4 regions of the Anaerobacillus sp. QJM3NY_32 genome follow, and region 2 is predicted to be linked to each of the others. Evidence: riboswitches for the same ligand, from Rfam matches in the RefSeq annotation. Region 2 holds a riboswitch; each other region holds the start of a gene.
The links. A riboswitch is a leader RNA that binds a small molecule or an ion and turns the genes downstream of it on or off. The one in region 2 is predicted to bind S-adenosylmethionine.
Positions count from the first base shown of each region.

Region 1: it holds a riboswitch for S-adenosylmethionine, as region 2 does, so the genes downstream of both, AC0VYH_RS13585 (sulfite oxidase-like oxidoreductase) here and AC0VYH_RS14610 (YezD family protein) in region 2, are expected to answer to the same signal.
Region 3: it holds a riboswitch for S-adenosylmethionine, as region 2 does, so the genes downstream of both, AC0VYH_RS13745 (Na+/H+ antiporter NhaC family protein) here and AC0VYH_RS14610 (YezD family protein) in region 2, are expected to answer to the same signal.
Region 4: it holds a riboswitch for S-adenosylmethionine, as region 2 does, so the genes downstream of both, AC0VYH_RS07325 (assimilatory sulfite reductase (NADPH) flavoprotein subunit) here and AC0VYH_RS14610 (YezD family protein) in region 2, are expected to answer to the same signal.

Region 1 is NZ_CM149684.1:2,580,118-2,588,171, forward strand. Features, by position in the region: gene AC0VYH_RS13575 (ABC transporter substrate-binding protein) at 1-987, opposite strand, end outside; gene AC0VYH_RS13580 (copper amine oxidase) at 1,265-2,614, opposite strand; gene AC0VYH_RS13585 (sulfite oxidase-like oxidoreductase) at 2,911-3,573, opposite strand; SAM riboswitch class I at 3,659-3,757, opposite strand; gene AC0VYH_RS13590 (GNAT family N-acetyltransferase) at 3,818-4,282, opposite strand; gene AC0VYH_RS13595 (GNAT family N-acetyltransferase) at 4,479-4,910, opposite strand; gene AC0VYH_RS13600 (GNAT family N-acetyltransferase) at 5,008-5,571, opposite strand; gene AC0VYH_RS13605 (LysE family translocator) at 5,694-6,212, shown strand; gene AC0VYH_RS13610 (3-hydroxybutyrate dehydrogenase) at 6,272-7,048, opposite strand; gene AC0VYH_RS13615 (FUSC family protein) at 7,288-8,054, opposite strand, start outside.
Region 2 is NZ_CM149684.1:2,773,240-2,781,293, reverse strand. Features, by position in the region: gene AC0VYH_RS14650 (metal ABC transporter permease) at 1-210, shown strand, start outside; gene AC0VYH_RS14645 (Fur family transcriptional regulator) at 228-647, shown strand; gene AC0VYH_RS14640 (hypothetical protein) at 664-1,242, opposite strand; gene AC0VYH_RS14635 (hypothetical protein) at 1,402-1,809, shown strand; gene ispG (flavodoxin-dependent (E)-4-hydroxy-3-methylbut-2-enyl-diphosphate synthase) at 1,881-2,999, opposite strand; gene AC0VYH_RS14625 (hypothetical protein) at 3,139-3,474, opposite strand; gene AC0VYH_RS14620 (DUF1002 domain-containing protein) at 3,656-4,531, shown strand; gene AC0VYH_RS14615 (NfeD family protein) at 4,601-5,257, shown strand; SAM riboswitch class I at 5,374-5,479, shown strand; gene AC0VYH_RS14610 (YezD family protein) at 5,576-5,719, shown strand; gene AC0VYH_RS14605 (phosphoadenylyl-sulfate reductase) at 5,831-6,553, shown strand; gene AC0VYH_RS14600 (inorganic phosphate transporter) at 6,559-7,623, shown strand; gene sat (sulfate adenylyltransferase) at 7,648-8,054, shown strand, end outside.
Region 3 is NZ_CM149684.1:2,609,898-2,617,951, reverse strand. Features, by position in the region: gene AC0VYH_RS13760 (Y-family DNA polymerase) at 1-55, shown strand, start outside; gene AC0VYH_RS13755 (YolD-like family protein) at 70-399, shown strand; gene AC0VYH_RS13750 (alpha/beta fold hydrolase) at 561-1,400, shown strand; SAM riboswitch class I at 1,594-1,697, shown strand; gene AC0VYH_RS13745 (Na+/H+ antiporter NhaC family protein) at 1,768-3,063, shown strand; one part of gene AC0VYH_RS13740 (IS3 family transposase) at 3,229-3,613, shown strand; one part of gene AC0VYH_RS13740 (IS3 family transposase) at 3,613-4,565, shown strand; gene AC0VYH_RS13735 (hypothetical protein) at 4,626-5,303, opposite strand; gene AC0VYH_RS13730 (SLC13 family permease) at 5,597-7,219, shown strand; gene AC0VYH_RS13725 (MFS transporter) at 7,252-8,054, shown strand, end outside.
Region 4 is NZ_CM149684.1:1,352,690-1,360,743, reverse strand. Features, by position in the region: gene AC0VYH_RS07340 (MEDS domain-containing protein) at 1-491, shown strand, start outside; gene AC0VYH_RS07335 (threonine synthase) at 555-1,769, opposite strand; gene cysI (assimilatory sulfite reductase (NADPH) hemoprotein subunit) at 1,855-3,564, opposite strand; gene AC0VYH_RS07325 (assimilatory sulfite reductase (NADPH) flavoprotein subunit) at 3,589-5,412, opposite strand; SAM riboswitch class I at 5,576-5,687, opposite strand; gene AC0VYH_RS07320 (hypothetical protein) at 5,847-6,224, opposite strand; gene AC0VYH_RS07315 (ABC transporter ATP-binding protein) at 6,280-7,098, opposite strand; gene AC0VYH_RS07310 (MBL fold metallo-hydrolase) at 7,145-7,999, opposite strand.

The sequences.
Region 1 (8,054 bases), 190 kb from region 2:
AGCTCCCTCTGGATTCGGACTATTAAATGGAATACTGAGATAGTGTGTATTTGAAACCGATCCAGGATCTTTTAGAACAAATGACTTCGTGCTTTCAGGAAACGTCCCATTTTCAATTAAACTTTCTGCTCTTGCTTCGTTAAAGCCCATAGTCATTAGGATTTCCCCCTGACTATAAAGCGTATCAAGTTTAGTCAATGATTCAGGATAAGTTTCACCATTACGCCAAAGATCAGACTTTATATCATCAAGATAGTTCCACACGTATTCTTCGGAATCTTTAATAATTTCTTTGTTAAATTCCTTTGCCAGAAGACCCGACTCTTCGCCTGAACCTTTTATGAGTAGGTGCTTCACGAACGTATTACCAGTAAAATCCGAAACGTTAGGATACGTAAACTTCCCAGGATTATCGTGAATCCACTGCTTTAACTCCTCAAGTGTACTTGGAGGTGTATCGATCTTGCTCGAATCGTAATGAAAAACATATTGAACATTTCCCCACGGAGCTTCTAATCCATCAATTTCCGTCCCTTGATCATATTCAGCATTCTGATCCTTTGATCCAATGTATTCTTGAAAATGAGGCAGCTTCTTTGAGAAAGAACCTAGTAATAAATCAGCATTCTTAGCATTTTTGAAGTTTGCGCCATTGATCCATATGACATCAATTGTACCTTTGTTTTTATTTGCTTTTTTCTCTGTTAAAAGTTTTTGCATAAATTCTTCGGTATTCATCGGCTGACGATTAAGCGTAATATCATACTCCTCTTTTAATCTTGGTGCTGCCCATTCATCAATGTACTGATTAATGCCTTCATCTCCTCCCCACATAAAGAGATTTACCTCTGTTCCATTAGAAGAGGATACGATTTCATCCCACTCCTTTGATAACACCTCTGTTTTACCAGTTTCATTGGTTTCACTATTCCCACATGCAACAATAAAAAGTAGCGTTGCGAAAATAAATGTAAACTTTCGCTTCATCTAATTTCCCCCTCATATAAACTATCCTAGCAACTGAAAGACATATTTGACGAACTTGATTGTGTTTCATAGTCAGGCATCATCTATTTTCCCATTATCAGTATACCTTTTTTATAAACATGATGCTGTAACGCTCCTTACATCTCAAACTTTATTAAAACCATTTCCTATAGCGTAAGTACGACAAGTTCATTGTCCTTTTCACGAAGAAAAGCAATAGCCACTTTGGCTATTGCTTTTCTAGCGGGTATGTTAGGCTACCCTATCATCTATTCCCTTAGCTTTTCTGCATTTTTCTACGAACAATTACGCCACTTGCAGCCATAGTTGCAAGAATGGCTGCAACAATCCATTCGATTGGCATTTGCTGTTCAGCTGTACCACCCATACCTGTTTTAGGCATACCAGTTGGCATAGCTTCCATAGCGAATTTGTCCGGGAATTGGTTTACGAAAGCACCAGAAAGTCCCTTTGCCGGCTTATACATATGAGCATAAGCTTCACGAACCGAATCATAAGCTGCATCGTAGTCTTCCGTAGTGTAGCTATCAAACGCAGATATTAATTGATTCACATGCATTTGTAAACCTTCAGATAATGGTCCCGCTTCTAATCTACCTTCAGTTGCTGTTTCAAGAAAACTTGAGAAGTCTGCACGATAGTCTTCCAGCGCTTTTAGTGCTTTTTCTTGAGCAGCTTCATCTTCAGCTCCTGTCGCTTGAACATATTCTACAAAGTTACCGATATGTCCAGACCACATTTCTTTAAATTGATTTCCTGCTTCTTCACCATATACAGAAGTTATCGCAGCAGCTAGATCATCCGTATTCTCGCTTAGTGCAGCTGCAGATGCATCAAAGTCTTCTGATCCGTCGATTCCGTTCTGCATTGTCATCATTGCAAGACCAGCATGTTCAGATAATAAATGACCTAATGTTGCACGAAGATCAGATGCTGGTGTTACGGCTTTTGTGTTCTCGAACTTGTCTGGGAACTGATCAGTAATGGCACCAGAGAATCCTTTAGCCACCATTTGCATGTGAGCAATCGCTTCACGTTCTTTCTCGTAAGCCATCTCATAATCACCTGCTACATAGCTATCAAATGAACCAATCAACTGATTAATGTGAGCTTGAAGTCCTTCAGACAATGTTTCAGCTTGAAGTCGTTCTCCTGTTGCATTTTCCAAGAAATTAGAGAAATCTTCTTTATAACCATCTAAGCTATCTAAAGCTTTTTGTTTTGCATCTTCATCTTCATTACCTGTTGCTTTCACATAGTCAACGAAGAAACCGATATGATTGCTCCAAATTTCATTAAATTCAGCTCCTGCTTCTTCACCATAAACGGATGTAATCGCAGCTGTAAGGTCTTCCGTGTTTTCACTTAAGGCACCAGCAGAAGCTTCAAAATCTGCAGAACCTTCAGCTCCTTTTCTCATTGTTTCTACTGCAAGATAAGCATGCTCACTTAGTAAATGGCCAAGATCAGCACGAAGATCAGCACCTGGTGTTTCTACTGTAGGCTTGTCCATTTGCTGGTCGTGGTCAGAGGCAAATGCTCCAGCAGTTGGTATTAAAAGTGAAAAGCTAAGCGGAACAATTAATAGTCCCTTTTTCCAATCGATCACTTTCTTTTTCATATTCTTGTTCGTATTCATTTTCAAATCCACTCCCCTTAATTTTGATTTACACTTAGCTAACGGAGGGAAGATCCATTTAGATCATTCTTTTTTAAAATTCTTCTCTTTTTTAATTACCAGAGAATAAAAAGTCAGCAAAACCCACACATACTAAGGTTCTGCTGACTTTCAAGTTTAAACTATTTTTTTATAGATATGATGATATTTAGAATGTGATAATAAACTACCTTTTCCTCAATCAATTCTATATGTGTTAATCACGCCCGCTTTTTTAAGAAAAATTAATCAAACTCTTTTTTCTCCCATTCATCTTCCGGTAGTCCCAAATCCTCTCCAGAAAACCTTTCTTCTTTAAATGGATCGGCATGGTTATGAAATCCGTTTTGTTCCCAAAAACCAGGTTTGTCTTCATTGATAAATTCTATACCTCTGATCCATTTAATACTTTTCCAGAAGTAAAGATGCGGTACAACTAACCTGAGAGGCCATCCGTGTTTTGCCGTTAATTTCTCTCCATCGACTGAGTGGGCAAGAATAACATTATCTCTCATTAAGTCAGTGAGGTGAATATTCGTTGTATAGTTATAGTCACCATGTAGCATAACATGGTTCGTTTTCGGTACTATCCCATATGCGTTCATAAAATCCTTAATCAAAACCCCTTCAAAAGTATTATCAAACCTAGACCACCTTGTGACACAGTGAATATCACACTTTACTTTCTTCTGTGGTAAGGCAAGTATGTCGCTATAGGAAATGATCACTTCCTTATCAATTTCTCCAAATACACTTAGGTTCCATGTCGACATCTCATACACAGGTACATCACCTTCATGTAGAATAGGGAACCTTTCTGTAAGTACTTGCCCCGGTGGCAGACGATCACCATACTTTTCACTTGCATCTGGAACTTTCATTTTGCGAATACGGTCAGCTTTTTTCAAATTCTTCACAACCCGTCTCTCATTTATTGAATCGTCTAAAAAAAACTCTTCCTAACTAATAAGGAAGAGTTCGCTTCAGAGCTCTTCCTTATCTCTCAGAGCATAGACTCTGCTGGATTTGGCACCTTGTCTATCAGGTTGCCGGGCATCAAAGGGCCAGTCCCTCCGCCTCTCTCAATAAGGAAATTAAAAATCTAATTTTGATTCATTCTATCGGTCTATTTAGTATTTTGCAATTATTGTTTTAAACGAGGTTTTTCTTCATTTCAACAAATTGAAATGCTCCCCCATTGGTTTGTTGCATAAACAGATGAGTGATTTGAAATCCAGCCCTTTGATACACTTTTATGGCTCGTTTATTAAATTCAGCTACTGCCATTCCAAAGGAAGTTGGACGATACAATTCAACTGCTTTTTGAAGGCCAGCCTCTAAAAAAGAAAAGCCTTCTCCTTTTCCAACATTATCGGGACACATTCCTAGGCCAATTTCTATATGGTTGTCTTCATGCACATGAAAACTAAAAAAACCAATAAGATGATCCCTATGGTAGACGCTCCAATAATTTTCATTGCTGGCTGCATCTTCCCGGAACTCTTTTAGATCTTCAAGATCCTCGTCCATATTATAAAATGAGTATAGCCCATCATAGTTCCACGAGATAATTCGCTCGACTTCTTCTTGACTTATTAACTTAAATTGATATACCAATACTCTCCCTCATTTCTGTGTGATTGAAAAGGAAAAGCCCCATGCTGGGAAATGCATGGGGCTCACACTTTATATTTTAAGGGGGGCAGGAACCGGGGAAGTCCCTGCAAAAATAGTGTAGCAAGTTCCAAGGGCATGATGATTGATTATGAGTTGTTTTTCACATTCTTTTAATAAATGAAAAGAAGCTGGACAACTATTTATAAACCATGATCGTTTGAAGTTCTCGAAATCCAATGTCTTTATAAATGTATTTCGCGAAGTTAGAGGAATACACATTCAAACGAATTTCCTCATATCCCTGTTCTTTGAAGTTTTCAATACTCGCTTGAACGAGCTGCTTAGAATACCCTTTCCCACGAAACTTTGGAAAAACAAATACATCATAAATGAACCCATGCTTGCTTTCTGTAAAATAATCCGTGTTTTCTCCAAGTAATACCCAGCCAGCAATTTCCCCTTCGTCGCGATAAATGAGGTGGTAACCACCTCGATCAAGAATGGATGATACAATTTCAAGTGCTTTCTCTTCTTTTACGATACCGGGATTTGTCGTTCCTTCATTAACAGATTGAATGGAATTCGACAAAATAAAATCTCTTTCTTCTATCGTCGCTCGTTCGATCACATAGTTTCCCTCCATCATCAAAATCATTCATTACTCGTTTATTCTTGATGCAAGAACCTTATTCCTCCCATAAGTAAGATGCATATTCTTACCAAATTTATTTTTTTGTTAAAGCATAGACGCATGTATCAGTTAGTTTACTGCCATCAATTGAGACATGGTCGTTTCGTAAAATAGCCTCAAGTTGAAACGATTGTTTCTCGGCAATTCGCCGACTTCGCCAATTTGTCGCATTACAACGAATTTCTAGCCTTCTAGCGTTTAGCTCTGAAAAGGCGTAATCTACAATGCCTTGGACCGCTTCAGACATATAGCCTTGACCAGCGTATCTAGAATCAATCCAATAACCGATTTCAAATTTACGAACGTTCCAATCTATTCGATGTAACCCTGAGGAACCGATAAAATCACCCGTCTGTTTATGGAAGAGTAATAGTCGAAGATCCTCCCGCTTTAAAAACGCTACGTGAGATTCGCGGATATTCGCTTCAACATCTTCTTCCGTTTGATCTATATGTGCGAAAGGCATCCAGGATTTAAGCTCTTCTAACGAGGCATCAATTGATTGATGAACCGAAGCACCATCCCCAGGTAGTGGAGAACGTATATGTAAACGGTCAGTGCTAAATTTATTTGGTATATCAAGTAAAATGGGTTCCATGGAACTATTCCTCCAACAACACTAAAAGATGTCAGAATTATATCATTAATGAGAAACCTGTCAAGTTATTGGTCTTTTCCGGCCAATGTCCCGCTACCATCTAATTGAAATCGAGAGACGAATTGACGGATCACTTCACGAGGATATGGTTTTCTTGCCCTCTCTTCAGGACTACTTGTACATATTGCTGCTACCTTAGGAATTTCTGCCGTCCTTTATCAATCCTCTCTCGCCTTTTCGATTGTTACCGCGGGGCAGCTTACTTACTTTTCATGGCATATGAAGCTTTTAAAGATAGCGGATCCGCAGCTAAACCCCTAAGTCAACCTAGCAGACCTTATTTTTCTTTATATCGAAAAGGGATTGTTATGAATATTTTAAATCCAAAAGTCTCTTTATTCTTTCTCGCCCTTCTTCCACAGTTTGTAAACCAGCAGGCGAATTCATCCGCTCTTCAAATGTTAATTTTAGAAGGGGTTTTCATTCTACAAGCCTTTCTTATCTTTAGTGCAATAAGCTTTTTTGCAGGAAAAATCGCATTCTATGTCGTAGAAAATCATGCCCTAGCTAGAAAATTCAATCTTGCAAAAGCTTTATTGCTTGCTTTAATTGGTCTTCAAATAGCCTTTAGCGATCAATAAAAAAGCAGCGCTTCTCATTAGAAAGCGCTGCTTTAATATTTTTTTAGTAAAATCTAAATTTACTGAGCTGTATAGCCACCATCAATTAGTAGGGCTTGACCTGTAATGCTCTTCGCTGCATCACTTGCGATAAACATTGAGTAATCAGCTATCTCTTTCACTTCAAGAAGTCTTCTTTGTGGTACAAGTGGATAGATTACTTCTTCTAGTACCTTTTCTAGCTCTACTCCGCGTTCTTTCGCTAGATCTTCCATCTGTCCTCTTACGAGTGGTGTATCAACATATCCTGGTGCCATGGCATTTACTGTAATACCGTGTTCCGCACCTTCAAGTGCAGAAACTTTTGTAAGGCCGATGACCCCATGCTTGGCACTATTGTAAGCCGCTTTCCCTGCGAAACCGATGACACCATTGATAGATGCCATGTTAATAATTCGCCCAAATCCTTGTTTCTTCATGATTGGAAATACATGCTTTGTTGCTATGAAAGGAGCTGTAAGCATAATATCCTGCATCATACGAAACTTCTCAGTTGGGAAGTTTTCTAATGCAGATACGTGCTGAAGTCCCGCATTATTTATTAACACGTCTAAGCGACCGTATTCTTCTACAGTACGGTCAATTGCTTGTTTAATTTCATCTTCATTAGTCACGTCTGCTTTAATACCAATAGCGTTATAACCTTTATCTCTTAGTTTCTGAGCAGCTTCTTCTGTTCCTTCTTCATTTATGTCAGATAGAACAACTTTTGCTCCATTCTCTGCGAACGTTTCACCAATTTCAAAACCAATACCTCTAGCTGCGCCTGTAATAAATACAGTCTTGTTGTTAACCATGAATATTTCCTCCTATTGTCAATCCTAAATTAAAATTATACTGTCACACCTCTCTATTCCCGCTCTACCTTTTAATAAACTAATCATTTTTGATTTATTTTCATAGCTCCCACTTCAAGTCACTTCATTAAGGATTAGTTAGCCTATATTTAGATGTATTGATTTCTGGTTTATTCGAATGAAAGCTTAGTTTCAATCGCCCCATCAACATTTTGCTCAACAAAAAATAACCCGGTGCGTTACTGCTCCAGGTTACGATTTGTATTAAAATGATCAGATGCTTCTTTATTCTTTATTGAGCCAAGTTCCTTCCCTAATATCAATAGTGACTGGTTAATTCTCCATATATAATAGAGGTCATTTACAAACTTTTTCAAATTTACATCTGCATATTCAACTTTTTCTGAAAGACCTTCAATATGCTCTCTTTCTTTATTTAAACTATACATCGTTAACCCTGTTTCACCTTTTAATAGTTTAAGTAATGTATGGACATTATGTTTAATCACTTCATTAACCTCGAAAAGTGTGTTCTCTGATCCTTCTATGATAGTTGAACGGTTATTTCGATTTGTCGAAGCCAATAGATGTTTAGCAAAATAATTAATCGCTGTTAGTACAGTTAACCAGCGTTCAATCCCTGATCGGGCAAGAATAGCAGGTCGATTACGAAGCGGCCTCGCATCTTCAACGATTTTTCGCATTTGTTCATCAATACCAAACGCCTGATTTGTAAAATTAAAATTCTTTTCAGTATGTGAAAAGGATTCAAGATAATCCGACACATACTCATTTAATTTATTAAGAAAATCTTCCGCAGTATCTGCAACCTTTTCACGTGTAGTTTTAGGATAGATCACTGCTGCCGCTAGAAAGCCAATGAATGCTCCTGCTAACGTATCAAACACGCGAGCTATTAGAATCTGTTCTGTAATCCCACCTAGGATAAAATCGTACATAATTGCGATTAGCATTGTCATCCAAAACATCATCATCGCATACGAAA
Region 2 (8,054 bases):
ACGCTTCCTGTTGCTGCAAGTATTCGAATTGCTAGAGGATTTAAGCAAACAATCGCATACTCCATTATTTTGGGAGAAGTTGCGGTTCTTGGTGGACTGGTTCTGGCGTATTATCTAGATATTGCCCCTGGTGGAACAATTGTTATTCTATCAGCGTTGATCTTGTTGTTCGTTCTTCTATTCAAAAGATTAAAACAGTGGAAATCTTAACATAATGAGGTGGATATATGAATGTCTCTACAGCATTGCGTATTTTAAAGGATGAAGGTTATAAATACACTGAAAAACGGGAGGATCTCGTCACTCTTTTCGCCAAAGAAAAGAGGTATCTTTCAGCAAGAGATGTGCTGAACCATATGCAAGAAAGCTATCCCGGGATGAGTGTTGATACGATTTACAGAAATTTAACTCTGTTTGCGGATTTAACGATATTAGAGGAGACAGAATGGAACGGTGAAAAGCGCTATCGTCTTAGCTGTTCAACGAATACGCATCATCATCATCTCATTTGTCTGGATTGCGGTAAAACTCGCCAAATAGAATCATGTCCAATGGAGAACATCCCAGTAGGGGACTCTGAGTTTGAAGTAACAGGACATAAATTTGAAGTGTACGGTCGTTGTGGTGCATGTCAGGCATATGCCTAAAAGCGGAAGAGCATAGTTATGCTCTTCCGCTTTTATTATGGTGCTTAAGCCACTGTTGAGCTTCTGGCCAGGTTTCCAATCGAGATACATTAGAAGGCACTGTTCCCTGATTGTATGGAGTGTCAAAAAGGATCACTGGGATCTCACATTCCTCTGCAATTGCACATGCATTATCGTATTTATCCTCAAAAAAAACGTCAACGCTATGTTCTTTAATGGAATCAATTTTATCATGTTTTCCAATAAGTTCGATGTGATGATAAGGGACGGCATTTGATGTAAACCAGTCTTTTGTTGTGTTGAGTAAATGATCCCCTCTTGCACTAATGTAGAAAAGTTCATAATCCACTTTCCATTCTTCTAGGATAGGATGAGCTTGATCTGCGATAAGGGCATTTGCGTAAATTTTCTCTTCATTTATTTTTAACCACTCAAAAAACTCTTTTTGAGGAATGCCGAGAAGGTTAGCAAGATTGTACTGTGTAATATCATGTAAGGATAATTGTTTATTAAATGAAGAATTTAAATAAGGAAGAAAGGTTTTAGGACTTGTTACAGTTCCATCAATATCAAGTCCTAGTCTTTTGATCGTCATAATAAAACTCCTTTTTGATTTGCTCTCTTTTCATCATATCATAGAAAAGAAAGGCAATAAGAAGGAATTGGGATTATCTTACTGATTGAACGAACATATTCTTACACTCACTGACAAATACTAATCATGCTCCACAACAAGGTAAAGTGAGGGATGTATATGACAGAAGACAGACATGATGACGATCTGGACTTTATCGAGGAGCGCGAAGTTCGCAGCGAATCGGAAGAGGAATATCTTGAGGAAGCTGCAGCTGAAGTAGCCCCTGGTGTATTAGACCGTCCTTATTTACAGTCGCCTGAAAATGAACGTCCAACTGCTGAGGAGCATCATGAACACTTTGAAGCTAAAAGACAAGAACAGGATCGAACAGGAGTGGGAGTGGGTGTAGCTGCTCTTGCTTTATCGGTTATTTCCTTGTTCATACTTCCCGTCATTCTTGGAGCAGCGGGAATCGTCGTAGGATTTGTTGCTAGGAGAAAGGGACTAACAACGCTCGGATCATGGGCGATTGGTGTTGGTGCCGCTTCAATGATCATCAGCTTATTCTTCGCACCGTTCTTTTAGTTGAAAACCTTAATAGAAAAGCCAGGCACTTTAAAAGTGCCTGGCTTTTCTTCTTTGATTAAGAAAAAGAATTAAGAGTTAGCTTCAGCTTTCTCTTTTTCTTCTGCCATTTTCTTGTAATGTTCTTCTGCTATTTTGTCGACTTCTTTTTTCAACTCTTCTACCATGGTTTCCTCAGGAACTTTACGGATAATTTCACCATGTCGGAAGAGGAGACCTTCACCACGTGCACCTGCAATACCGATATCAGCTTCACGCGCTTCACCTGGACCGTTCACTGCGCATCCAAGCACGGCTACTTTAATAGGTGCTTTGATCGTTGAAATGTACTCTTCGACTTCATTTGCGATTGAAATAAGGTCAATTTCGATACGACCACAAGTTGGACAAGAAATTAATGTGGCTGCATTCGCTGCAAGTCCAAATGATTTAAGAAGCTCTCTAGCTACTTTTACTTCTTCAACCGGATCCGCACTAAGAGAAATACGTGCCGTATTTCCGATTCCTTTTGAAAGAATAACACCAAGACCGGCTGCGCTTTTAACTGTACCTGCAAATAGAGTGCCTGACTCTGTAATTCCGAGATGCAGTGGGTAATTAAAAGAACGTGCTGCCAGTTCATATGCTTCAGTTGCAAGGTTAACATCGGAAGCTTTCATGGAGACGATGATATCGTAGAAATCAAGGTCTTCAAGAATTTTGATATGGTGGAGGGCACTTTCTAGCATTCCCTCAGCTGTAGGATAGCCGTATTTTTCAAGGATTTTTCGCTCAAGTGAACCAGCATTAACGCCAATGCGAATCGGAATGCCTTTTGCTTTGGCTGCTTTTACGACAGCTTCCACTTTTTCGCGACGTCCAATATTACCAGGGTTAATACGTATCTTGTCTGCTCCACCTTCAATGGCTTTTAGTGCTAGCTTATAATTAAAGTGAATATCAACGACAAGAGGGATATTAATCCTCTTTTTGATTTCAGGGATTGCATCTGCTGCCCTGTCATCTGGACAAGCTACTCGTACAATCTGACAACCAGCTTCTTCAAGACGATTGATTTCAGCAACTGTTGCTTCCACATCGTGAGTTTTGGTTGTTGTCATACTTTGAATAATAACTTCATCGTTACCGCCTATTGTTAAAGGACCTACTTTAACAGGTCTAGTTTGACTACGGTGGGTAATTTCATTCATGCGAAAATCGCTCCTTTTACATGTAGGATTGCTTACCTCATGATTTAGATCGCTTTTATATACTCCCTTGTAGGGAATAAGACTCATCTGTAATACTATCCCATTGTAGCAACTTTAGAGAGCTATTGACAAGAAATAATCATTGAGCAGATGTTTGGTCATAAGTTGGTATCCTATATTCTTTCCCAATTTGTATAAGAGTTGGATGAATTTTATTTAATGTTTCAAAATCGTGAACGACCGTTTCAATCGGAACCGGTATTGAGCCGTTCGCTTTTTCTACTAAAGAAAGAACAGTATCGCCAGCATTTATTTTATAAACCACATAGGGAGAGTTTTTTTCAGGTGACCCCACTTCGACTGCTTCTGATACTTCTGAAATAGCTCTGTTATTTGTAAGAGTTCCTGTTGTTAAATCATAATAAGTTGTATGAAGGACAAGCAGAAATAGGGAACTTAACAATAGTTTTCGCATCTCTCGCAACTCCTTCAGAATGATTTCCTTTGTACTACGATATGCTTGTCCTTCCATGATATGACAGATTTCCTAGTTAATTATCTTTTCTTTCGATCGAGTGTCGAGTAGAATATTAAGAGATGGGGAGATTAACTGAGTTACTCTTCATTAGAGCCCCACGTTAAAAGGAGACCAAAACATGCTTAAAAAAGGATTGCCGTTTTTATTGTCGATGGTGTTAATGATGTCTATTATTCCTATGGTGGCACAAGCGGATGCGAGCGTCGGTGATGTCATCGTTACACTTGGTGAAGATCTATCTGAAGAGCAAAAACAGAAGCTAGTTGATGAAATGGAAGCTCCGGAAAATGCAATGACGGTAACGGTATCAAATGAAGAAGAGCATAAATATCTTGGGAATTATATAAGTAAAGCGCTAATCGGTACCCGCGCCTTATCTTCTTCTTCCATAACCATTGGTGAAAAAGATGCTGGTTTAAGCGTTGACACAAAAAATATTAATTGGGTAACAGATGAAATGTACGCAAATGCTTTAATAACAGCTGGAGTAAAAGATGCTGATGTTTATGTGACAGCACCAATGGAGGTTTCAGGTACGGCTGCATTAACTGGTTTAATCAAAGCTTATGAGTTAAGCACAGATGAAGTGATACCTGAGGAGCAAAAACAAGTAGCAAATGAAGAGCTTGTCACTACTGCAAAATTGAGCGATAGTATTGGCGCAGATAAAGCAACAGAGCTAATGACTAAGATTAAGGATGAAATTGCTACAAACCCACCTGAGACGGAAGATGATTTAAGAACAGTTATTAAACAAATTGCTAACGATTCAGGTATTGAATTGACTCAAGATGAGTTGGATGGTCTTGTTGCACTGTTTAATCGAATGAAAAATCTTGATATTGATTGGGATCAAATGAAGAGTCAGTTGCAGCACGCGAGAGAAAACCTGGACGAGTTTTTAAATAAAGACGAGACACAGTCATTTATTCAAAAAATCATTGATTTCTTTATTGCGATTATTGATGGAATAAAAGGGGTATTTCAATCGTAAGGTGACAAGTGACTGAAACTTTCTTCCCTTTTGAACGTATAAGAGAAGAAGGAAAAGGAGGGAGCGAGGATGGAGATTCTATCTTTGCCAGCAGTTGGCTTTCTTATCGTTTTACTTAGCGTGCTATTCTTGTTTGCTGAGTTACTTGTCCGTGTAAAAGGTATTTTTGGATTGATCGGAATACTATTGCTCACATTTTATTTTAGTTTCCATCTTACTTCTTTATCATCAATTCTCTGGATGGGACTTGTGTTTGCTGTTGGTTTAGGCTTAGTTATTCTTGATGGGAAATTACTCAATGATGGTACATTTGGTTTGATTGGATTAATTATGATGGTTACAGCCGTAGCCATTCCTTCTCCGACTTTCCTTTATGGCCTTCTCGTTTCTAGTGGTTTTTTAATTGGTACGGCTGCTTCATTCCTGTTTTTGCGTGTTTTCCCCGCACGTTCTATGTGGACGAAAATGACGTTAAAGGATCGGTTAAGCAGTGAAATGGGGTATAATTCCATGAACGCTGAGTATAAGAATTTAGTTGGAGAATCGGCTATGACAATTACTCCATTTCGACCAAGTGGAACAATACAAGTCAATGAGAAAAAGTACAGCGCCATTTCTGTTGGAAGTTGGATCGACAAGGATACGGCAGTAGTTATTACGTCTGTAGATGGTACGCGTATCTTAATAGAAGAGAAAAAAGAAGAAAGTAAACGTCATCCAATTTAAAAATGGTCCCCGAGTCATAGATTCGGGGTTTTTTTCATATTCTTTTCTAATCCCTTTATCCCGATCTCTAAACTAGGGTTGACATATTGTTAGATAATAGTTAAGATTTAGAAAATAACTTATCAAGAGAGACCGAGGGACTGGCCCGTTGACGTCCAGCAACCTGCCTGATTGGCAAGGTGCTACTTCCAGCAAAATGGAGTCCATTTTGGAAGATAAGGTGAATTAAGGTAACCTGATCTGTCTTTCCAATTTGGGAAGGCTTTTTTCATTTATAAGCTTCTCCTCATGATTATTATGACTAAGGGAGGTTGCATGATGGGAACGAAAGACCAGAATTTTTCAGACGTTGCTGTACGTATAGAACGAATGCTAAGTTCGTTAAAATTTGGGTCAATTACGCTTGTTGTTCAAGATGGGAAAGTTGTTCAACTTGAAAGAAAAGAAAAAGAACGACTTTAATATTGGCGCTGACTAGAGAAACTAGAGGCGGTTCTAACCCTAAAGGTTAGAACCGCCTCTTTTTTTAAACTTTTAAATATATTTCCTTGATCGGAATTGGGAGGGTTAGAAATGAATTGGTTCTATAATAATTGGTCGGGTAAGGAACCTGAATTCGACGTTGAATCAGAAACGAAAGGGGCTCTTGAAGTTCTGGAGTGGGCGTATCAAATATACCAAGATGATATTGTATATGCTTGTAGTTTCGGTGTTGAGGGTGTCGTTCTAATTGATTTGATTTCCCGGGTAAACCAGAACGCGAAGATTGTTTTTCTGGATACAGGTCTCCATTTTGATGAGACTTATGAGCTAATTAATAAAGTGAAAGCTAAATATCCATCTCTAAATATTAAGTTAAAGCAACCAAAGGAGTCGGTCGAAGAACAGGCATTAAGTAAAGGGGATGCTCTATGGGAGCGAGACCCGGGACAGTGCTGCAACTTGAGGAAAATCATACCATTGCATGAAGAATTAGATCATGTAAGTGCATGGATCTCAGGTTTAAGGAGAGAGCAGTCGCCACTCAGACAAAAGACAAATTATTTCAATAGAGATGATAAGTTTCAGTCGATTAAGGTTTGTCCACTTATTCATTGGACATGGAAAGATGTTTGGAGGTACGTGTACGAAAAGGATTTACCATACAATCCTCTTCATGATAAAGGGTACCCAAGTATAGGATGTGCGGTATGCACTGAAAGAGTATTGGAAGGTAGTGATTCTAGAGCTGGGAGATGGGCAAATCAGGAAAAAACGGAATGCGGCTTGCATTTTGATTCAGCACCAAATCGGTGACGGTCATGACAACCCTAGTTATTACAGTGGCTCTCTTTTTTGCTATGAATATTGGGGCTAGTGGAGCTGCGGCATCGATGGGAGTGGCTTACGGGGCTGGAGCGATTAAAAGAAGAAGCGTAGCACTGAGTGTTTGTGCGATTGGGATTGTTGGTGGTGCCACATTAGGTGGAGGTAATGTTATTAAAACAATGGGGAGTGGCATTATACCTTCTTCCGTACTCAGTCTAAAGGTTATCTTGATTATTTTTATTTCAGCTACAACAGCGCTCTTTCTAGCAAATATGATGGGGATTCCATTATCAACAAGTGAAGTTACTGTGGGCGCAGTGGTAGGAGTTGGTATTGCTTACCGTGCTTTGTACTTTCAGAATGTGATGTTCATTATGTTGTTGTGGATCGTTATACCGGTTATTGCTTTTGCGACAGCTCTCAGTGTTGGGAAAATTTTTGGTCTTTTAAAACAAAGAATCAATCTTACTTCAAAGTGGCAAAAGCCACTCACCATTTTTTTAATTGTAGCCGGTTTTCTAGAAGCCTTTTCAGCGGGAATGAATAACGTCGCAAATGCGATTGGACCGCTAGTTGGAGCGGGAGTTTTATCCCTTTCTCACGGCGCATTTTTTGGGGGAGCTTTTGTTGCTTTAGGTGCTTTAGTTTTTGGTAAACGTGTCATTGAAACGAATGGTTATCGCATCACAAAATTTTCACTTGGTGAAGGTTGTGCTATATCAGGTACGAGCGCTGGACTTGTGATTGGAGCTTCCTTATTTGGGATTCCGGTGCCGCTTACCCAGATTACCACCTCATCGATCATTGGTATCGGAACTGCTAAAGATGGATTTCAGCTTTGGCAGAAAGATGTCATTACGCGAATGATTAAAGTTTGGGCAGTTTCACCGGTTTTTTCTTTAGTTATTTCTTATAGTATGATCAAACTTTTTTTAGAAAGTGATTTATATACATTAATTGCAATTGGCAGCGTTATTCTAGCGACGCTTGGGTCAGGAAGTTTAATTCGATCGATTCGCTCTCAAAAGAGAACATTACAAGACGAAGGAAGCTTATAATAAATTCAATTTGGAGGGATTAAGATGGCAACAATTAACGCGCATGGAGGAACATTGATTAACCGTTACAAACCTAATACTGAAATTGATGGGATTATTCAAGAAATTGAGTTAGACGCTACTGCGTTAAGTGATCTGGAATTAATCGGAACAGGAGCGTATAGTCCGTTAACTGGTTTTCTTAATGAAAATGAGTATACGTCAGTCGTTCATCACCTCAAATTAGAAAGCGGGTTGCCATGGAGCATTCCTATTACGTTGCCAGTTACGCACGAACGAGCTGCTGAGATCGCAATTGGTGATAAAGTGAAGTTAACTAATAATGGGACTGTGTACGGCACAATAGAAGTGGAATCCAAATATACTCCTGATAAGGGAGTGGAGGGGCGCCACGTGTATTTAACAGAGGACAGTGAACATCCAGGAGTGAA
Region 3 (8,054 bases), 160 kb from region 2:
AAAGGCCGGTACGGCACTGCATAGAAGTAAACTTGTGGGTGGTCATAAAGCATAGAAGGGGGAAGAAGCGTGATTCGTGATCGCGGAAATATAAAATGGACGTCAATGATGTTACCTGAGCATGTGAAAGAGCTAAGAGATTGGAAAACCGAAGAGAAAAAAAGTGAAAAGCCGGTACTTGATGAACAAAGAATGGCGGAAATGAATGAAACAATATGTGAAGCAATGGCCAATCACAACTCGCTTTGTTTTCAACACTTTAGTGGGGGAGAAACGAAAACTCTCTTTGGATATGTGGACTATGTAGATCCACTTACGAAAGAACTGCGTATTATTGACCATAATGAAAAAAGGACAACGATAAAGCTGCTGGACCTTGTGCACGTAGAGTTAGAATGAAAAAAATGGAGTATCCTCTCGGATGTAAAAAAAGTTTTTCATTTCAGGATTGGGGTAAAATAATTATAAAGTCAAACCTGAATAAGTGAGACCATCCTGTCTGGTTAGAAACGAAGGGTGAATCAGATCAGATGAATTCAAAATCCGGAGTGAGATGAAAGATGCTATTAGCTCAAAATCTTAAACAAAATACGGAAAAGATCAAAGGAATTGATATTCACTATGAATACTATAGAAATGACACAGCCGTCGATCGGCCAGTATTAACGCTTCTTCACGGTTTTCTATCGTCGAGCTTCAGCTTCAGAAGATTGATACCATTATTAACAAAGGCATATACTGTTGTTGCCATTGATCTTCCTCCGTTCGGAAAAAGTGAAAAGTCTAATCGTTTTGTCCACTCTTATCATAATTATGCGGAAGTGGTGGTTGAACTTTTAGAAAGGCTTTCAATTGATCATACTGTTATGATCGGCCATTCTATGGGTGGGCAAGTAGCAATGAGAGCCTCGGCTATGAAAGATGATCTCGTTAGTAAGAATATTTTACTGTGCAGTTCAGGATATCTTGAAAAGGCTAAACAGAGTCTAGTGTATACATCGTACTTACCTTTTTTCTCGGTATACTTGAAAAGGTGGCTTTATCGAAAAGGTGTTAGAGGAAATTTGCTTAATTGTGTTTATGATCCTTCCCTTATCGATGAAGAAATGATGGATGGATATATCCAACCTTTCTTCAATGAGGGTATCTTTCGGTCATTAGTTAGGATGATTCGAGATCGCGAAGGAGATTTGTCAGAAGTTGAACTAAATCAAATTCATACACCTAGCCTACTAATATGGGGAGAAAATGACAGAGTTGTGCCGTTGAAAATTGGGAAGCGTCTCAGTAAGGATCTCCCAAATGCTAAACTGATCATCTATGAAAAAACCGGTCACCTTCTACCAGAAGAAAAACCGGAATCGATTATGAAGGATATTGAGTGGTTTTTAGGAAAATAAAGATTGATCTATTGCAAAAATTGGTAGTCATACAAAGCTTGAACCAGACTAGTTAATCAGGTAAACTCCTTAAAGGATGAGGAGTTTATTTTGATGCAGTTAATCAAAGTTGACTCATCAGAATAATGCGTGATAAAGTAAAGCTCGTTATGAAAAAGTAAAATGAAGCATGCGCTCATTAATAATTGTATATTTCTTATTAAGAGAAGTGGAGGGACCTGGCCCAAAGAAGCTTCAGCAACCTCTGATCATCAGAAAGGTGCTGCTTCCAGCAAGAGAAATCTTGAGAGATAAGTGCAAAAGCCTTCTTCTCTTGAAGTGGGCTTTTTTTATTGAGACAGAATAAAAGATGAAGGAGACATGAATAATGGAGAAAGAAATAAAGGGGAACGGCCTGGCTTTACTTCCCCTTGGAATATTTATTGTGCTTTTTATTGGTACAGCTATCATAACAAAGGACTTTTATAGTATGCCTGTTATTCTCGCTTCTCTAATTGCGGCGGGCGTAGCTCTTTCGATGAATCGAAAAGAAAGCTTTATGAAAAAAGTGGAAGTGTTTTGTCGTGGAGCAGGTAATACGAATATCATATTAATGATTTTGGTCTTTTTACTGGCTGGGGCGTTTGCCGGAACAGCTGAAAAAATTGGAGCAGTAGATTCGATTGTTAATTTAGGTATATCAATTCTACCGGCTAATCTTTTAATCGTAGGTTTGTTTGTCATTGGCTGTTTTATTTCTATTTCGATGGGTACATCGATGGGAACGATTGTAGCACTTGCTCCCATTGGAATTGGAATTGCAGAGCAAACCGGAGTTGCCCCGGCACTGGCTTTATCAGCGGTCATAGGTGGGGCAATGTTTGGTGACAATCTTTCTATGATTTCAGATACTACGATTGCGGCAGTACGCACACAAAATACGCAAATGAAAGATAAATTCAAAGTAAACTTTTTTATAGTCTTGCCAGCTGCTATTGTAACAGCCATTATTTATGGTGCTTTAACGATGGGAGAGCAAGCAACGGTTGGAGGAGAACACGCATTTGATTTCGTTACAATTATCCCTTATTTAGGTGTACTGATCGCAGCGATCGCTGGTGTTAATGTTCTTATTGTACTTGTAAGTGGTACCTTATTTGCTGGGATTGTAGGTTTATATAACGGAACATTTGGAATGAGTGAACTGATCTCCACGGTTACAGAGGGCATAAAAGGGATGGAAGACCTTGCCATGATTGCTCTCGTCATCGGAGGGATGATTGAAGTCATTAAGCATAACGGAGGAATACAATACGTATTGGACAAAATCCTGAGCAAAGTAACTTCTCGTAGAGGAGCAGAGTTTGGTATCGCCGGTCTCGCAAGCGTGCTTGATTTATCAACAGCTAACAACACCATTTCGATCATAATGGGGGGGCCACTTGCGAAAAACATTTCCGAAGAATATGGGGTAGACCCACGAAAGTCTGCTAGTATTCTTGATATTTTCTCAGGTAGTATACAGGGCATGCTCCCATATGGGGCACAGGTGCTTGCAGTAGCAGGTCTTGCGTCGATTTCGCCACTCGCTCTACTACCGTATTCAATTTATCCAATCCTCATTGCTATTGCAGGAATTATTGCGATTTTCATCAACTATCCTTCTATTTCGAAAAAGGGCTAAAGTGATAGTAAACAGAATCTTGAATTAAAATTTGATATGAGCATTTAAAAAACAGGTAGCTCAATTTAATATGTACCCTATAGAGTAGACACTTAAAAAAAGTCTGCCCTATAGGGTACTTTTATGTATAATGAGGACAAATTCTACGATGGGAAATGATTATTAATGAGTAAGAAAGTATTCTCAGAGGAAGATGTCAAAACACTTGCCTCTAATAAATTTGTGAAATCAGTTAGTGAAAAAGGAATCACATACAGTGATGAATTTAAGCGAATATTCATTACGGAGTATGAAAAAGGAAAACTACCGAGTCAGATTTTTAAAGAAAATGGATTTGATGTCGATACTCTCGGACACGAAAGAGTACATTCTGCCGCGAGAAGGTGGAGACAGGGTTATAAAAACAAAGGGATTAATGGACTTACTGACACTCGTAAAGAAAGCTCCGGAAGATCCAAAGATAAGGAACTGTCTTTAGAGGAAAAATACAAACGTTTAGAAGCTCAAAATAACCTATTAAAAGCAGAGAATGATCTCCTAAAAAAGCTCGAAATGATGGAAAAGGGGATGGGAAAAAAGAGATAAAATTAGCTGCTTCTCTCAAGTTTGAATTAATCCGCCATATCATCCATGAGTATCAACTTAAAAATATGGTCCGATACTTATGTTCCGTAGTGGGTGTCTCACGATCTGGTTATTATCGTTATTTCACTGAAGGTGCTCGAAAGCGTCGAACAGAAAACGAGGCGCGAGACCAAGTTTTAAAAGACTGGATCCTAAAAGCCTATGCCTTTAAAAAGCGAAAAAAAGGGGCACGTCAAATCAAGATGACGCTAGCTAACCAGTATCAAATAACCTATAACTTAAAACGCATACGCAGAATCATGAAAAAATACGGAATCGTATGTCCGATCAGAAGAGCGAATCCCTATCGTCGTATGGCGAAAGCAACGAAAGAGCACAGCGTTGTACCAAACAAACTTGAGCGAAACTTCAAACAAGGCATCCCAGGGAAAGTACTTCTAACTGACATTACCTATTTGTTTTATGGAAATAAGAAGAAAGCGTATCTATCTACCATAAAGGACGGCTCTACGAATGAGATCCTAGCTTATCATGTGTCTGACCGAATTACGCTCGATCTAGCGACAGATACGTTAGTAAAACTTAAAAACAACCGTAAAGCAAAACTAGATGCGAATGCCTTTATTCATTCTGATCAAGGCTTTCACTATACTCACCCTACCTACCAAAAACAGCTAAAGAAATACGGTTTAGATCAGTCTATGTCTAGAAGAGGAAACTGTTGGGATAATGCCCCACAGGAATCTTTCTTTGGTCACTTTAAAGACGAAGCCTCAATAAAACCTTGTCAAACACTAATCGAATTAAAACGTGAAGTTAAGAGTTATATGATGTATTACAACCTGGATAGATGTCAGTGGAACTTAAAAAAGATGACCCCTGTTCAATACAGGAATCATCTTCTTAATGTTGCCTAGTCTTTTTTAAACTGTCCTTTACACAGGGTACATATTAATTTGAGCTACCTGCTTTTTTTATTATCCTTCGATTTGTTTTTGAAGATGCACAATTCGTTGAGGAAGAATGTACAAGTATTCAATAAGTGAATCTAGTAAGTCGATAATTAAGTTGGCCGTTTCTTCGCTTGTAGCTTTCTCAAGACAAAGGAGGTTATTTAAATTACTACCTTTGCCTAGTAGGTGTCCTAGTTTTACAATTGGTTCTTCTAAATCAATCTGTTTAGCAAGTGTTTCTAGCTGTTTAGAAAGTGGCTGTCCTAGCTCATTTTCAGATAGAAAACTACCTGTAATGCTCTCAAGAACACGATTAGCCATTACAGCCGTTGCGGTCCAATCCTTCATGTTATGTACATTCACTGCTGAGCGATAAACACGCTCAAGGTCATCGGGTAATCTAGCTGTGCTAGTCAGTCTGCCGAGCGGCTCTCGTGTAAAAGAGGTTTGATGCACGAATAGCTCAACTTCTTCTCCGCGATCATTATGGGACGTTTTAATGAGTATGAAAAGCACAGCTTCTTTACAAATAGAGCAGCGAGAAAGCGTGGAGAACACAGCCTGATTAATTTGATAATCGAACTTCAGTTGAAATGAAGCATCGCTTCCGCATTCTGGACATTCTGTATTAGCTGATTTTGGAAGCTTTGTTTGTCCGTATTTCACAACCGAATTAATAGTAGTCTGTTGTATCTTTCTCATCATATACCCCCTGGATCGATTTTGAGCAACTTGTTGTGGATTGTGTATCTATTCTTACATTTAATCATTGAGTTTATTTATTTTGAATTATAAAAAACATATCATCAACTTATAATTTTCGCCCCAAATGGAAATTTAAGGGGGTTGAAATGAATTACTTGTATGGAAATGGAAAAACGAATCAAAAGTCCTTTCTTGAAAGAGAGTAATAAAGTACCAAAATTGTGAATTTATTGACAGATGTGGCGAGCGAATTCTACACTATAGTTTAATGAACGATAGGAGGTATGACTATGGAACAACACCTTTGGAACCAATTATGGAAAGAACATGATCGAGCAAAAGATCTCTTAACATTCGCTTCTTCACACACGCCGGAAATCCCTTCAAAAAGTTCTCAAAAAAATCCAGGTTATGCATCTGGACCAGATCCTGCTTATGATAAAAGGAAACTGACGGGGTTGATCCTCGGACCGGTCCTTTTTCTTAGCATAATGTTGTTTTTTAATCCAAATGGTCTTTCAGAAGCAGGTTTGGCCATCTTAGCAAGTACGGCGTGGATTGCAACGTGGTGGATTACAGAAGCCATTCCGATACCGGCGACGTCTCTTTTACCATTAATTTTATTTCCACTAACGGGCGGACTAAAAGGTGATTTAACAGCATCAGCTTATGGCGATAACACCATTTTTCTCTTTATGGGTGGTTTTTTGATCGCGCTTACAATGCAGAAGTGGCATTTACATAAACGAATTGCTCTTTTCATTATATCAGCAATAGGAACAAGTACAGAGAGAATTGTACTTGGCTTTATGATTGCAACAGGCTTTTTATCAATGTGGATCTCAAACACGGCAACGGCTATGATGATGGTGCCAATTGGGCTGGCGGTGATTTATCAAGTATCCGAGCAGCTTGATATGAAACAAGAAGAAGGGATTCCGCAATTTAATTTTGGAAAAGCCATTATGCTTGGCATCGCGTACAGTGCCTCAATTGGTGGTTTAGCAACATTGATTGGAACACCTCCTAATACCATCTTTGCAGCGGTGGTCAATGAGCTATATGGCATCGAGATTTCATTTGCCCGCTGGATGATGTTTGGCGTACCTTTAACTGTTCTTCTTTTATTCGGCTGCTGGTATTACCTTGTGAAAATGGCATTTCCGATGAATGTTAAAGAGCTGCCAGGCGGGAAAGAGGTGATTAATAAGGAGAAAGCGGATCTTGGGAAAATGTCTATGGAAGAAAAGGTCATTATGGTAGTTTTTTCTTTCACTGCGGTTGCCTGGATTAGCCGTTCCTTTGTTTTAAGTGAGCTTAATCCGAATATAAATGACACTGTCATCGCGATGACTGCAGCGCTATTACTTTTTCTTATACCTGCCCCTTCGAAAAAAGGTGCCTTTCTTTTAGATTGGGATACAGCAAAAGGATTACCATGGGGAATTCTTCTATTATTTGGAGCTGGACTCGCCATTGCTTCTGGCTTTCAGGAATCAGGACTTGCGAATTGGATTGGGGAGCAATTAACGGTTCTTGAAGGCATCCATCTGTTCGTCATTTTACTACTTGTCACATCGCTTGTTATTTTCTTAACGGAGATTACATCAAATACGGCGACGGCGACAATGATGTTTCCAATCATGGCGTCTCTATCATCCGCGATCGGAGTTCATCCTTATGCTCTAATGATTGGGGCAGGAATTGCGTCAAGCTGTGCTTTTATGCTTCCGGTTGCAACCCCTCCGAACGCCGTTGTATTCGGGTCAGGCTATTTAAAAATCCCAGATATGGCGAGAGCAGGTTTCTGGCTAAACCTAACATCTGTCGTCATTATTACACTGGCGATTTATTTTTATATGCCAGTGGTGTGGGGAATTGATCTCACTCAAATTCCCAATCAGTTAAAATAAAAGTAAGATAGAAAATTGAAGGTGATGATCAAGTGTCAGTTGTTCTAAATAACAATCAGCCATATACATCAAAAGATGCGGGTTTCTGGCGAGCGGCGGTTAGTCTTGGATGTGGAGCATTATTAGTCTTTTCGGCACTTTATGCTTTTCAACCATTGCTTCCAATATTTGCAAGTGAATTTCATTTAACGGCAACAACGTCAAGCTTACTTATGTCCATGCCCGTCATCACGATGATACCAGGACTTCTTATACTTGGCTTTGTTTCAGACCGCTATGGGCGAACAGTAGTGATGAAAATATCGCTCCTTTTTGTCCTTAGTTCATTACTAATAATGCCGTTTATGAATTCATTCCTTCTTCTGCTTATTATTCGGTGTATTGAGGGATTCTTTCTTGCAGGTATACCGGCATCGGCGATGGCTTATCTTGCAGATGAAGTAACTCCAAGTAACGTAGGACTTGCTACGAGCATTTTTATTGCGAGCAATGCAATGGGGGGACTTAGTGGACGAGTCGCAACAGGATATTTGACTGACTTATATAGTTGGCAAGTAAGTTTTATCATCCTTGCAGGGTTTGCTATTATAGCGATCATTTGCTTTTATTGGCTTCTGCCGCCCTCTCGCTTTTTTAAGGGGGGGAATAGCAGTGTTATAAAGGATATGAAAGGAATGTTTGTACATTTAAGAGATCGTCGGCTCTTATCGCTATTTACGCTTGGCTTTCTCATTCAAGTGATCTTTACGGGCGTGTGGACATATTTGCCTTTCTTCCTTAAACAAGATCCATTTTCTCTTTCGTTAAAATGGATCTCCCTTGCTTATTTTGCGTA
Region 4 (8,054 bases), 1.4 Mb from region 2:
GGATGAAGAATTACCTCGAACAAGTCGTTAGTTATACTGAAAAAGGAGTCGCGAACGGAGATTACGTCATCTTAATCGAAAATGATCGCCTGTATCCGATGATTGAGAAAGAATTAACCTCAAGGTTAACGGCTAACGAAATGAAGTTTGTCCACAGAGTGAACAGCTTCGACTTTTACTTTTCTAGCGGCAGTTATCATCCTCCTGCTATTCATGAATATTTCAAAAAGACCGTTCAACCTTATGTGGAATCTAATCTCTCCTTCCGCTCATGGGCACATGTGGAATGGGCCTCGATGGAAGACCCTCTTCACCTTATAGAAGACTTCGAAAAAATTGTAGACGAAGCAGTTAACGATCTTTCCTTCCCTCTTATTTGTGCATACGATGGAGAAAGAATGCCTGATTACCTCATTAACATTTTGATGGAAACTCACCCTTACGTGTTAATGGAAGAAGAATTTTTCACTTCAAAACAATATTTAGCTTAAATAGAAATGCACCCCTCTAAGAAAATCTCAGAGTGGTGCATTACCTTTGGTATGGCTAAGATATTAGACGTTGATTCTTTCATTCGTCTCCATTGTTTTCACATTTACTTCAAAAGCATCTGGATATTTAATACCAAGGCCCGTATTTAAACAAATAACCTGTTCATTTTCTTTGATCCAATTTCGTTCCCTTAATCTTTCCGCAGCAGCGAATGTACTCGCTCCTTCGGGACAAATAAATTGCCCTTCTAACGCAGCAACTTCTCGCTGAGAGATTCGAATATCTTCTTCAGAAACAGCAACGGCACACCCGTCTGTTTGATAGATCGCATCCAATACAAGAAAGTCTCCGATCGCTTTAGGTACATTGATACCAAACGCATGCGTCGTTGAATTTTCCCAGAACTCAGACTCAGTTTTTCCTTCTTCGAATGCCTTCACAATAGGGGCACACCCCTCCGATTGCACAGCAACTAATCTTGGAAGCTTTTGATCCTTAATCCAACCAAGCTTCTGAAGCTCAAGAAACGCTTTATAGATCCCAATAAGACCAACGCCACCGCCTGTTGGATAAAGAATTACATCAGGAAGCTCCCAATTCAGCTGTTCCGCTATTTCATACCCCATCGTTTTTTTACCTTCAATGCGATAGGGCTCTTTTAGGGTAGATGCATCATAAAATCCTTGCTCTTTCACGAGATCACCAACTATTTTACCAGCGTCACTTATTAACCCGTTGACTAGATAAAGATGAGCACCAGAAATACTCACTTCTTTTCTCGTAATCTCAGGTGCGTCAACAGGCATAACGATATGAGCGTCCAACCCAGCCTTTGCTGCATAAAGTGACCAGGCAGCTCCAGCATTTCCATTTGTCGGCATCGCAAGGTTCTGAACGCCAAGCTCCTTTGCCTTCGAAATGCCGACTGCCGCTCCCCGAGCTTTAAATGAACCCGTCGGCACCATTCCCTCGTCTTTTATGTATAAGTTTGAGAGATTCATTTTCTGACCAAGGGATGGTAGTGGCAGGAAAGGGGTCATCCCTTCTTCAAAACTAACTTTATTCTTTTCTTCTTTAACCGGAAGTAATTCATGATAGCGCCAGAGCGACTGTTCTCGTCCGGCAATCATTTCCTTTGTAAGACACTTTTTCACCTCATCAAGATCATATTCGACAAGAAGTGGTGAACCACAAACACAAAGCTGTTGAATCGTATCTGAATCATATGTCTCGTTGCACTTTGGACATGATAAATGACAAACCATACTATATGGCATTGAAGCACCTCCGACAATTTAGTAAAAGACGTGTTGAAACCCAAAGTTCACACGCTGATGAACTTCGGGCTTCATTTCGATATAACTAGCTATGAAAATCAAGTCCTGATCGCACTTCTTCAACATATCCTGCTCGAATCACATAATCACCGAAATGCTCATCTACCTCTTTTTCTTTCGCATAGTTAAATAGAATCGGTTTTAATGACGCAAGGATTTCTTCTTCGCCAATGTTTTCTTTATAAAGCTTGCTGAGACGATCCCCAACGAACCCTGCTCCCATGTACATATTGTACTTACCAGGTGCTTTCCCAATAAAGGCAATCTCCCCAAGCGTCGGACGTGAGCAGCTATTTGGACAACCTGACATGCGGATCACGATTTCTTCTTCTCTCAGTCCCGCTTCATCCACGATCTCTTCAATCTTATCAATGAGAGAAGGTAAATATCGCTCTGCTTCTGCCATCGCTAGACCGCATGTTGGGAACGCCACGCAAGCCATCGAATTACGGCGCAGTGCTGAATTTTGTTTCCCATCTGTAAGACCGTATGTTGCCACAAGCTCATCAATCTCTGCTTTCTTTTCTTCTGATACATTCGCTATAATGAGATTCTGGTTCGGCGTTAGTCTGAAATCTCCTTCGTGAACCTTTGCAATTTCACGAAGCCCTGTCATAATCTGATAATCTTCTAAATCCACAATACGACCATTTTGGATAAAGAGCGTTAAATGCCATTTGCCGTCACCCTTCACCCATCCATAGCGATCACCATTATGATCGAAGTGATAAGAACGAGCTTCTTCTAGTTCATAGCCCAGTCTATTATTCAATTCGTTCCGAACCCAGTCGAGTCCTCTTCGATCGATCGTATATTTGAAACGAGCGTTCTTCCGCTCTGACCGATTGCCATAATCCCGCTGAATTGTAATGATTTTCTCAGCAACATCAACAATCTTTTCGGGTGTACAAAATCCAATCATTCGGGATAGCTGAGGATACGTACTTGTGTCTCCATGCGTCATACCCATGCCGCCGCCTACCGCGACATTAAATCCTTGTAGCTTGCCATCTTCAAGAATCGCAATAAAGCCAAGATCTTGTGAGAAAATATCCACATCGTTTGATGGAGGGACAGCGACCCCAATCTTAAACTTTCTTGGCAAGTAATGTGGGCCATACATCGGCTCAATTTCCTCTTCTTTTCGATCAAGCACTTTTTCTTCATCTAACCAGATTTCATGGTACGCTCTCGTTCTCGGTAAGAGATCATCGCTTAACTTCCGTGCCCATCCATGCACCTCGGCATGAATATCCGATTGATAGGGATTGGCATTACACATCACATTCCGATTCACGTCACCGCATGCCGCAAGAGAATCCATCAGAACCTGGTCCATTGCCTGAATGCTTTTTTTCATATTCCACTTTAAGATCCCATGCATTTGGAACGTTTGGCGCGTCGTTAGCTTTAACGTCCCATTTCCGTATTGATTCGCAAGATCATCCATTACTAGCCATTGCTCTGGGTTAGCTACTCCACCAGGTAGTCGCACTCGAACCATAAACTGATAAGCTGGTTCAAGCTTCTGCTGTTTTCGCTCCTGACGAATATCGCGATCATCTTGCATATAGCTCCCATGAAATTTTAATAGTTTTGTATCTGCGTCTGGGATGGAAGCGGTGATGGGATCCGCAAAGCTTTTCACAAGCGATCCGCGTAAGTAATCACTTTCGTCTTTGATTTTCTCCATTTCACTCGGTTTGCCGTCTTCTGTTACCGTCTTTTTCGACATGATCAATCTCCTTCCCTGATGCGCTTAGTACACATCGCGCTGGTAGCGTTTCGCGTTACGTAGATCTGCAAGATAAGCTTCTGCTTCTGACTCACTGAAATTCCCCTGTTGCTCTAAGATGTTAACGAGTGCCACGTGAACGTCTTTTGCCATATACTTTTCATCTCCACATACGTAGACGTGCGCACCCTCTTGCAGCCACTCGTATAGTTCTTTACTTCGCTCGAGCATGCGGTGCTGAACATACACTTTCTCTTCTGAATCACGAGAAAACGCCACGTCCATACGAGAAAGCACCCCATCTTTCAACCACTTCTGCCATTCGACTTGATAAAGAAAGTCTGTGACAAAATGCTGTTCACCAAAGAATAGCCACGTTTCTCCACTTGCGCCACTTTCTTCTCGCTCTTGTAAGAATGCCCGGTACGGCGCTACGCCAGTACCTGCGCCTATCATAATGATAGGGGTGTCAGGATGATCCGGAAGTCTAAAGTTTTGATTTCGCTGCACATATACTGGGAGTGTATCCCCCGCTTGTGAGCGCTCTGCGCATTGGCCAGAGCATACGCCCGTACGAGCTCGACCATGTGCATCATACCTTAGTGCCCCAATTGTGAGATGAACTTCATCTGGATTTGCCTTTGAACTGCTTGCGATCGAATAAAGACGAACCGGAATTTTGCGCAGAACGTTTACAAACTCCTGTGCCGAGACGGTCCACGGTCCGTAGTCCTTCACCAAATCAATTAAATCTCTACCGTAAAGGTATGTTCTTAGTTCTTCGCCTTCCGCTTCAACCATGCGCTTAAGCTCAAAACTTGATGTCAGCTCTGCAATCTTCTTGAGCAATGGCTTTGTGAGACTCGTAATCTCATATGTTTTCGTTAAAGCTTCTTCAAGTGGCTGAACGTCACCCTTTTTGTTCACCATAACCTGTTCTTCTCGCTTCCAGTTCAGTTCATCGATTAGCTGACGGACAAGAGCAGTATCATTCTCCGGGTAAATACCAAGGCTATCACCCGGCTCATAATCAAGGTTCGATCCTTCAAGATCAAGCTCAATGTGCCGTGTTTCTTTATTCGATCCACGTCCATTCAAATTAACATTCTCAAGAATTTCGGCTTTGAATGGATTCGTTCTGGAATACGTCTGATTCGACTCATCAGGTTTTGTTTCAGAAGTCGATTCTCTCGTAGACTGATCTTCTTTCAATACTCCCGTCACGCCTTCGAACCACTCTTCTGCCGGCTCTTCGAAATCAAGATCACAATCTACACGAGGATAGAGCCTTGTTGCACCTAATTCTTCAAAGCGCTTGTCAAAATCTTTCCCGGTTTGGCAGAAAAATTCATAGGAGCTATCACCAAGTGATAAGACTGAGAATCTGAGACCATTTAATTCAGGGGCTCTCTTACTTTGAACAAAGTCATGGAAGCTTAACGCATTATCAGGAGGATCGCCATCTCCGTGGGTGCTTGTAATCAATAATAAATCTTCTACTTTTTTAAGCGACTTTGGCTTAAAATCATCAAGCGATGAAAGGGTAACGTTGTATTTCTCGTTTTCCAATCGCTCAAAGAAAGATTCCGCTAGTGACTGACAATTGCCAGTATGTGAGCCATAGAGAATCGTAAGCTCACGTGTTTTTGCTTCTTGTTTAGAGAATGCTTCTGAAGCAGAAACACCTTGAGCAACCGTCTCAGTAGCTGCCGCAGCTTCAGAGCTACCTGGTACGGAAAGGTATCCGCTCAGCCATATTTTCTGCGTCTCATTTAATGTTGGTAAGAGACGATTTAAAAGCTCCGTTTGTTCTTTGTCAAAAGGGCTATTCACAACCTGTAACTGCAATACTATCCACCTCACAATACTCAAATTTAATTCAATGTAATTAAAGTAGTTTACTCGGAATTAATAGCAAATTAATTCGTCTGCATTCCCCCTAACCCATTCAACACAAAAAACCTCTCTTCTCAAAACATAAGAAGAAAGGTTTGTAAGTACGAAGCCAGTCTTCTTATCTTTCAGGATAAACCTGCTGGATTTGGCACAGTATGAGATGAAGGATCATCTCATCGGTTGCCGAAGCTTCATAGGGCCAGTCCCTCCACCTCTCTTGATAAGAAATGTTGCTATCAAATTGTATATGACAATGATTGGTTCAAATGTTATCTCGAGATCGAATAAAAGTCAATATATTATTAGAAAATTATCATCATTCAATTAACTAAATGGCGATAACACCAGCCATCTTCATGAAAAATAATCCAAATGATTCAGGTCTTTTATCCCTGCCGTTGTCCCTCTTGTATCCTATTCCGCATGCGCATGAAATCAATCGTATTCGCCATGACAAGAGATAGAATCATAAGAATCATCAACCAACTGGAGTAGTCAAAAGGCAGCACCAACAAGAGAAAAGCTATGAAAGAAAAAACGCAGGAGCGAATGACATGATCTTTAAATGTGACGTTAACTTTTTTCCCACGTTTCCATTTCAACAAGTTCACCGCAATACCAAATATCGATAGAAGCATGCATATGACATACGCCCAGAGTGGAAGGTCGTAACTCACTATAAAAATGGTAGACGATAGAAACAGCGTCAATACCGTATATCGAATCGCAATTTCTTTATGGGTTAGCGAAGCAAAATCCTTCAATACATACCTCCTTTTGACGATGAACGAATTTGGCCATTTTTGAGATACACGGTCCTTATGCAGATGGATAAGCTGGCTTCATCTCATTTGAAATCACCTGAACCCAAGGTCGCTCTCTGTTCCACGTCACTTCTAAAGGGACGCCCATACTTTTACTAAGATGTTCAGCTGTTAACACATCTTTCTTCTTGCCATTCACTGCAATTCGACCATTTTCCATAATCATAGCGTGAGTGAATACGGGACAAATCTCCTCAATATGATGAGTGATATACAATATGGTTGGACCCTCTTCCTCTTTTCCAAGGCGTTCAACCTGAGCTAATAACTGTTCGCGTGAATACAGATCAAGTCCGTTGCACGGTTCATCTAGAATAAGAAGCTTTGGCGAAGACATCAAAGCTCTCGCTATCAGGACTTTCTGCTTCTCACCTTGAGAGCAAATTCGAAAAGGTTTACCGCGTAAATGAGCAATACCCCATTCCTGCATCATCTTCATCGCTTGCGATTCTTCCTGTTCCGTCACCTGCTCATAAAGTCCAGCTGAGGCAAACTTCCCGCTAATCACAACATCTGTCACTTCCTGCATCGGAGAGATACGCTCAGTGAAAGCGTTGCTCACCCAGCCAATAGATTTTCTAAGTTCACTCAAATCAGTTTTTCCAAGACGATACCCCAATACTTCAACGACGGGATCATAGCGAAGCAGTGGCCAGATCGAGCCGTGAATTAACTGAAGTAGTGTCGTTTTACCTGATCCATTTAATCCGATAATGGCCTGATGCTGGCCTTTCTCTACGGAAAAAGAAATATCGGATAAAATCATCTGTTTCTCACGTGTGTAATAAGCATTTTCTACATGAATGATTGCCATACATCCCACTCCGTTCTTTGAAGAAAGTCATTCCAACTAGCGCTTTTTACATCGTATACCCGTTAGCAAATTCTTGAATCACTTCAAGCTCCTCTTCGCGTGAGTCTCTGCCAACGTTATGCTCATACAACTTTTGCATACGTGTAACATCACCATTGCACTCCTCAGTAATAGAAGCAACAGCACGTAAAAGGTTCACTTCGTTCTTAAAATCCTCCTTAGAGATTGCCTCCCCGTGTGATAAGATGAACCATTCTGCCTCAAAGCTTTCTAACTGATCAAGCAGTCGATTTGTTATGTTAACAGTGTAGTTGACTTTTTCTGAAAAAATATCAGGATAAAAGCAGTCTCCAAGAAAAAGGATTTTCTCTTCCTTCATATAAATCACAACCGAATCAGCCGCGTGATCGCCCCCAACAGGCTGAAGAATACACGTGACACCACCAAGATCAATCTCCATTTTCTCACCAAACGTTACATCTGGTAGCGTAATCGTAATGTCTCGAGAATCCACAAATTCCTTCTTGATCGCATTTGCACAAAATTCAATTTCAGTGCCTTCTTTCACCCGCTCATCCAACTCATCATCAGACCATCCTAATGGAATAAGCTTACTAATTTCCTCTTTCGTCTGATGCGAGGATAAGGAGACAGCATCTTTCAGCGCTGATAGTCCAAAGATATGATCCCAATGCCAATGAGTGAGCGCGACCATGTCCGGTTCCTTGAATCCTTTTTCCGATAGTTCTTTTAGAAAATAACGAGCATGGTCCTCTGAATTCCCAGCATCGATCATCAGAGACTTTCTATCTCCAATCACCATTCCTAGAATCGGTCGGTCCGTTTCGGAAACTGGTGTTTGATAGTAAAAGCGATTGCCAATTTGTTTAATCTGTTGCATTTATTGTCCTCCTTAAAATACAAACCTCGATGAAATTTCTTATTTCCATTTTATC